2 linked regions of the Azoarcus olearius genome follow. The protein of the gene in region 1 interacts with the protein of each later gene in a pairwise test. Links are inferred from orthologs where the notes say so. Each region holds a gene or a part of one and is shown on either strand. Other genes may lie near its edges.

Region 1 (3,008 bases):
GGTGCGCCGGCTTGCGGCCGCGGGCGTCACAGCCAACCAGGTCACGCTCGCCGCGGCCGCCGTGTCCATCGCGCTGGGCGCGTTGCTGTTCTTCGTGCCGCGGCCGGCGCTGTTCCTGCTGCTGCCGGGGTGGATGTTCCTGCGCATGGCGCTGAACGCCATCGACGGCATGCTCGCGCGCGAGTTCGGCCAGAAGTCGGCGCTTGGCGCCTACCTTAACGAACTCGCCGACGTCATCGCCGACGCGGCGCTGTTCCTGCCGTTCGCACTGGTGCCGCCGTTCGGGTGGGAAAGTGTGGGTGCGGTGACCCTGCTTGCCTCGTGGTCCGAGATGGCCGGCGCCCTCGGGCCGATGGTCGGCGCGCCGCGTTGCTATGACGGGCCGATGGGCAAGAGCGACCGCGCGTTCCTGTTTGGCGCCCTCGGCCTCTGGCTGGGGCTGGCCGGCACGCTGCCCGGCTGGCTGGCGTGGGTAATGCCCGCCGCGGCCGCGGCGATCGCGCTCAATCTCATCAACCGCGTGCGCAGCGGCGTGCGCCAGGCTTCTTCGTCCCGTTGAGGGTTACATGACCACTACCCGTCCGGTCCAGCAACACCATTTCACCACCCACGATGGCGTCGCCCTGTTCTATCGCTACTGGCCCGCCACGGCGCCGCGGCGCGGCTGCGTGGTGATGTTCCACCGTGGCCACGAGCACTCGGGGCGCATGGCGCATCTGGCCGATGAACTGGCGCTGCCGGAATTCGACATCTTCGCCTGGGATGCCCGCGGCCACGGCATGTCGCCGGGCGCGCGCGGCGACTCGCCCAGCCTGGGCAGCTCGGTGCGCGACGTGCAGACCTTCATCGAGCATATCCGCGACACCTGGGGCATTGCCGAGCAGGACATGGCGGTGCTGGCGCAAAGCGTCGGTGCTGTGCTGGTGAGCACCTGGGCGCACGACTACGCGCCGCGCGTGCGCTGTCTGGTGCTCGCGTCGCCGGCGTTCAAGGTCAAGCTCTACGTGCCGTTCGCGCGCGCCGGTCTGGCGCTGATGCGGCGCCTGCGCGGCAATTTCTTCGTCAACAGCTACGTCAAGTCCAAGTTCCTCACGCACGATCCGGCGCGCCAGGCGTCCTACGACGCCGATCCGCTGATCGCGCGCGCGATCTCGGTCAACATCCTGCTTGCGCTGTACGAGGCCGGCGAGCGTGTGGTCGCCGACGCGCAGGCGATCACGGTGCCGACGCAGCTGCTGATCTCCGGTGCCGACTGGGTGGTGCATCACGCGCCCCAGCACGCGTTCTTCGACCGCCTGGGTTCCGCCGTCAAGGAAAAGCACGTGCTGCCCGGCTTCTTCCACGACACCCTGGGCGAGCGCGACCGCACGCTCGCGATCGACAAGGTGCGCGACTTCATCCTGCGCCAGTTCGCCGCTGCGCCCCAGCGCGTCGGCCTGCTGGAATCGCATCGCCAGGGACCAAGCTTTGAAGAAGCGCGCGCGCTCGCGGCGCCGCTGCCGGCGCTCAGCCCGCGAGGGTTGTACTGGAAGGCCTATCGCGCCGGGCTGCGCGTGGGCGGCTGGCTGTCGGCCGGTGTCCGGCTGGGGCACGACACCGGCTTCGATTCCGGCAGCACGCTCGACTATGTCTATCGCAACACCCCTACGGGCCGTGGCCCGCTCGCGCCGCTGGGGCGGCTGGTGGACCGGCGGTACCTCGATGCGATCGGTTGGCGCGGTATCCGCCAGCGCAAGCTGAACGTCGAAGAACTGCTGCAGAAGGCGCTCGCGCTGCTGCAGCGCGACGGCCGCCCGGTGCGGGTGCTCGACATCGCCGCCGGCCACGGCCGTTACGTGCTCGAGGGCCTGGCGCGGGCGCCCCAGCGCGTGGAAGCCATCCTGCTGCGCGACTTCAGCGAGATCAACGTGCGCGACGGCAGCGCCCTGATCGCCGCGAAGGGGCTGGCGGACATCGCCCGCTTCGAGCGCGGCGACGCGTTCGACGAGGCGTCGGTCGCCACGGTCCGCCCGCGTCCCACCATCGGCATCGTCTCCGGGCTCTACGAACTCTTTCCCGACAACGATGCGGTGCGCCGCTCGCTCGCCGGCATGGCCGCGGCGGTCGAACCCGGTGGCTACCTGATCTACACCGGCCAGCCCTGGCACCCGCAGCTCGAAATGATCGCCCGCGCGCTCACCAGCCATCGCGGCGGCGCGGCCTGGGTAATGCGGCGGCGCTCGCAGGCGGAGATGGACCAGCTGGTGGAGGCGGCGGGCTTCGACAAGCTGGAGCAGCGGGTGGACGAGTGGGGCATCTTCACCGTCTCGCTGGCGCGCCGGCGCGCCGCATGAGCCGCCCCGTGCCCGCGCTGGCGCTGCCGCTGACGGACGGGCGCATCCACTGGCTGCGCAGCATCGGCTGGCTGGTGCTGCTCGGCCCCTTCTTCTTTCTCAGCTACGGCTACGCCAATTCCATGGCCGCGGCGCGCGGCGTCACCGACGCGCTGTTCTTCGAGTGGGAGCGCGCGATTCCCTTCGTGCCGTGGAGCATCGTGCCGTACTGGTCGATCGACCTGCTCTACGGCCTGTCCTTCCTGTGCTGCCGGAGCGCGCAGGCGGTCGATCGCCAGGCGTATCGTCTGCTCGCCGCGCAATGCGTGTCGGTTGCCTGCTTCCTGCTGTTCCCGCTGCGTTTCGCGTTCGAGCGGCCCGCCGCGGACGGTCTGCCCGGCACCCTGTTCACGCTGCTCGCCGGCTTCGATCAGCCCTACAACCAGGCGCCCTCGCTGCACATCAGCCTGCTGGTGATCATCTGGGCGTGCTTCGCCCGCGCCGTGCCGGGGCGCTGGCGCGGGGTGGTCCATGTCTGGGCGCTGGCGATCGGGCTCTCGGTGCTGACCACCTACCAGCACCACTTCATCGATGTGCCGACGGGCGCCGCGGTGGGCCTGCTGTGCCTCTGGTTGTGGCCGGAGCGCGGACCTTCTCCGCTTGCGGGCTGGCGCCGCCGGGCAAGCCGGGGCCGCC
Region 2 (3,740 bases), 510 kb from region 1 along the record:
GCCTGCGGAGCGGTGAGGCAAAGCCGAGACTACTGGCCAGGGGATGGGGTGGATTCGGCGAGCGCTGAACGAAACCCCATCCCCACCCCAGCCCGGTAGCCAGTGCTAGGAGGCACTGTCGTTCGGCCGGCGGCGAGCAATGCTTGCCGAAACCCCGTCCTCACCCCCTTGAAGGGGAGGGAGCAAAACGGGCCAGCCGGCGGGAGCCATACTCGCCTTCGCTACTCACCCCCGCACCCGCACCCGGCTCCCCCTCACTCCCTGCACCACCTCGATCGCGACGTCGATCTGCTGCTTCATCTCCTCGACGTGCGAGATCACCCCCACCATCCGGCCCTGGCGCTGCAGGTCGATCAGGGTACGCATTGCCATGTCGAGCGATTCCGGGTCGAGGCTGCCGAAGCCTTCGTCGATGAACAGGGTGTCGAGCTGCACCCCGCCGGCGTAGGCCTGCACCACGTCCGAGAGCCCGAGCGCGAGCGATAGCGAGGCCATGAAGCCTTCGCCGCCGGAGAGCGTGGCAACCGGGCGGGCGCGACCGGTGTAGTCGTCCAGCACTTCGAGATCGAGCCCGGCGGCGCGGCGGGCGTCGGCGACTTCCTCGCGCCGCTGCAGCAGGTAGCGGCCGCGGCTCATCGCCTTCAGCCGCAGCGAGGCGGCGCGCAGCACGTCGTCCAGCAGCGCGGCGAGCACGTAGCGCTGGAAGGTGAGGTTGCGGCCGTTGTCGCCGTTGGCGATCGCCGCGAGTTCGCCGGTGATGCGGTAGCGCGCCTCGATGTCTGCATTGCGGGCCGCGAGTTCGTCGAGCAGGGCCAGGGTGTAGCGGGTTTTCTCCAGCGCACCGCGCAGGTCGGCGCTGCGCGCCAGCACCGCGTCGATCGCGGCACGGGCGGCCTGGGCGGAGGTTTCCAGCTCGGCAAGCTGCGGCGGGGTACGGCCGGCGACGGCCTGGTCGGCGCGGGCGAGGCGTTCGCGCGCGGCGGCGGCATCCTCGTCGTGCTGGCGCAGGCTGGCGGCGAGGCGGTCGATGTCGGCGGCGGCGAGCCGGGCAGCGCGGTAGCCCGCCTCGTCATCGAAAGCGGCGGCGGCGAGCGCGCGGGCGAACACCACCTGCGCCTGCTCCAGCGCCGCCGCTTGCTCGGTTTCAGCCTGCGCCAGCGTGTCGCGCTGGGCGTGGGCGGCCGCGAGCGCGGCCTCCGCGCCGGCATGCGCGGCCTGCGCCTGCTGCGAGGCGGCGAGCAGCGTGTCGAGCGCGCTGCGGGCGGTCTTCAAGGCCGCGGCAAGCGCGCCGGCGGGACGCAGTGCGGCCGGCACCGCCTCGCGCCGGGCCTCGACCACCCGCTCCGCGCCGTGCAGCGCGCTCGCGGCGGACTGGGCGGCGGTGGCCGCCTGCTCCTGCGCGGCAAGAGCATTGCGCTGCGCCTGCTCCAGCGCTTGCAGCCGGTCGCGCGCCGCGGTCAATTCCGCCCCCGCCTGGCGCGCGACCGCGAGGCGCTGACGCAGGTCGGCCGCGGTTTCGACCAGCATGTCGGCCTGCACGCCGTCGTCGCCCGCCGCGCGCAAGGCGCCGGCGAGGGCGCCGACCTCGGCCTCCACCGCGGTGCGGGCCTGCGCGGCGCGGTCGAAGGCGGCGCGGCGGGCCTCGAAACCCTGCTCCGCTTCGCGGCTGCGCGCCGCGGCTTCGCGCAGCGCGCTCTCGGAAGGCAGCTCGCCGGCGTGGGTGGCGGGGCCGGGATGGACGGCGCTGCCGCACACCGGGCAGGGCGCGCCATCGTGCAGGTGACGGGCGAGGATGGCGGCCTGCGCCTCGCGCCACAGACCATCGAGCGCCTGCTGGGCGTCGCGGGCGGCATCGAGCGCGGCGCGCGCCGCATCCATCGCCTGCCGCGCCTGCGCTTCCGCCGCCGTGGCCTCGGCCAGCGCCTTGCGGCGGGCAGCAAGGCGCTGGGCATCCGCTTCGCGCTGTTCGGCCTGGGCCACGCGCAGCGCCAGCGCTTCCGCCTCGGCCGCGCGCGGCGCGAGCTGGTCGACGCGGACGACGAGCGCGGCGCGGCCCTGTTCGGCCTCGGCGGCGGCGTGGCGCGCCTGCGCCAGCGCCTGCTCGGCGGCGGCGGCCTGGCTTCGGCGGGCGGCGAGTTCGCGTTCGGCGGTGGCGAGTTGCTCCACCTGGGCGGCGAGCGCTTCCAGCTGCAGCAGCTCGCGCTGGGCGGTGTCGCGCTGCGGCGCGCGCGCCTTGTCGGCCTCCAGCCCGGCCCTCGCCTGCTGCATCGCCGCCGCGGCGGTGGCGACGCGCTCGCCGGCTTCGGCCGCGCGCTGCCGGGCAAGCGCGAGCTGGCGCCCGGCACCCGCGCAGGCCTCATCGGCCGGCACCACCTGCAGCGCGCGGCGCGCGGCGGCTTCGCGCTGGCGCAGCGCGGCGATCTCGCCGGCGCGCGCCTCGACCGCGGCGAGCGCGGCGCCGGCGGTGTGCTGCTCGGCAAACTGGGCGGCAAGCGCCCGCCCCTGCTGCAACGCCGCCTGCGCGGCGGTGTCGGCGCTGCGCGCGGCGCTTTCCTCGCCCGCCAGCCGCGTCAGTTCAGCGTCCAGCGCTTCCGCCTGGCCGCGCAGGCCCTCGACCGACTCGGCGGCCGCCTGCTGCAGCAAGGTGTCGCGCCGCAGGCGGGTTTCGTCGGCGGCCTTCTGCAGCGCCTGCGCCTCCTGCTTGAGCGCGTCCTGCAGCCGCTTGTAGGCGGCCGTACCGAACAGGGTTTCGAGGATCTTCTCGCGCTCGCCGGAGCTGGCGGTGAGCAGCTTGCGGAACTGGCCCTGCGGCAGCAGCACCACCTGGCGGAACTGTTCCGCCTGGCAGCCGAGCAGCGCCGTCAGTTCGCTGGTGACCTCGGTGGTCTTGTGCGCCAGCGGCAGCCAGGTGACGCCGTCATCGTCCAGACGGTGGAGTTCGGCACGCGCCAGCACCTTCACCAGGCCGTCGCCCGACTTGGTGGCGCGCTGCGCGGCGCGTTCCTGCTCGGGCACGCGGCGCACGCGGTAGCGGCGGGCGCCGAGCGCGAACTCGAATTCCACCTCGGTGAGCAGCGCGGCGTCGGCGTGATGGCTGCGCATCTCGCGCGCGCTGCGCTCGCCGCCGGAGGTGTCGCCATACAGCGCGTAGGTGATGCCGTCGAGGATGGAGGTCTTGCCGGCGCCGGTGGGGCCGGAGATCAGGAACAGCGCCCCTTCCGGCAACAGCGTGAAGTCGATCTCCTCGCGCCCGGCGAAGGGGCCGAAGGCTTGCAGGCTGAGCTTGAGCGGCTTCATGCGTGGCGCGCCTCCTGCTCGATGGCGCCGACGATGCGCTGCACGGTGGCGATGGCCTCGGCTTCCAGCGGGTGGCCGGCGGTTTCGGCGTAGAAGCTGGCGAAGAGGTCTTCGATGCGGATGCGGCGGTGGTCGGCCGCCGCGCGGCCGGGGCCGTCGCCCGCGTGCAACGGGCGTTCGATGGCGAGCGCGTTGGGATAGGCGGTGCGCAGCTTGCCCATGGCGTCGAGCAGCGCGCCGCTGTCGCTGAGGCGGGCGAGCAGGTAGTCGTCGCGGCCGGGGTCGGCGGCGGCGCCGGCGATGATGTCCGCCAGCGTGCCTTCGACGATCCGCAGGTCGCGGCGCGGCGCGAGCGCGACGCGCTCCACCGTGCAGCGGCCAGCGGCGTCCATCTCCACCAGGTTCACCGACTTGGCGTGGCCGGCCTCGGCGAAGCTGTACTT

Evidence for each region. The genes of interacting proteins can lie anywhere in the genome.
Region 2: the proteins of dqs_RS03605 (region 1) and dqs_RS01075 interact in binary tests that used the Escherichia coli proteins (3 or more experiments, as listed by UniProt). The link is inferred for Azoarcus olearius from one-to-one orthologs.

The regions. Positions count from the first base shown.
Region 1 is NZ_CP016210.1:747,040-750,047, forward strand. Bases 10-2,949 are described here. They hold dqs_RS03605 (bifunctional alpha/beta hydrolase/class I SAM-dependent methyltransferase), read left to right. Parts: upstream 10-566; coding sequence 567-2,333; downstream 2,334-2,949. Other genes in these bases: dqs_RS03600 (CDP-alcohol phosphatidyltransferase family protein), read left to right, coding at 10-559; dqs_RS03610 (phosphatase PAP2/dual specificity phosphatase family protein), read left to right, coding at 2,330-2,949. Also shown: more of dqs_RS03600, read left to right, coding at 1-9; more of dqs_RS03610, read left to right, coding at 2,950-3,008.
Region 2 is NZ_CP016210.1:234,826-238,565, reverse strand. The notes cover bases 26-3,697. They hold dqs_RS01075 (AAA family ATPase), read right to left. Parts: upstream 3,298-3,697; coding sequence 226-3,297; downstream 26-225. Other genes in these bases: dqs_RS01070 (exonuclease SbcCD subunit D), read right to left, coding at 3,294-3,697. Also shown: more of dqs_RS01070, read right to left, coding at 3,698-3,740. UniProt on the Escherichia coli protein: SbcCD cleaves DNA hairpin structures. These structures can inhibit DNA replication and are intermediates in certain DNA recombination reactions. The complex acts as a 3'->5' double strand exonuclease that can open hairpins.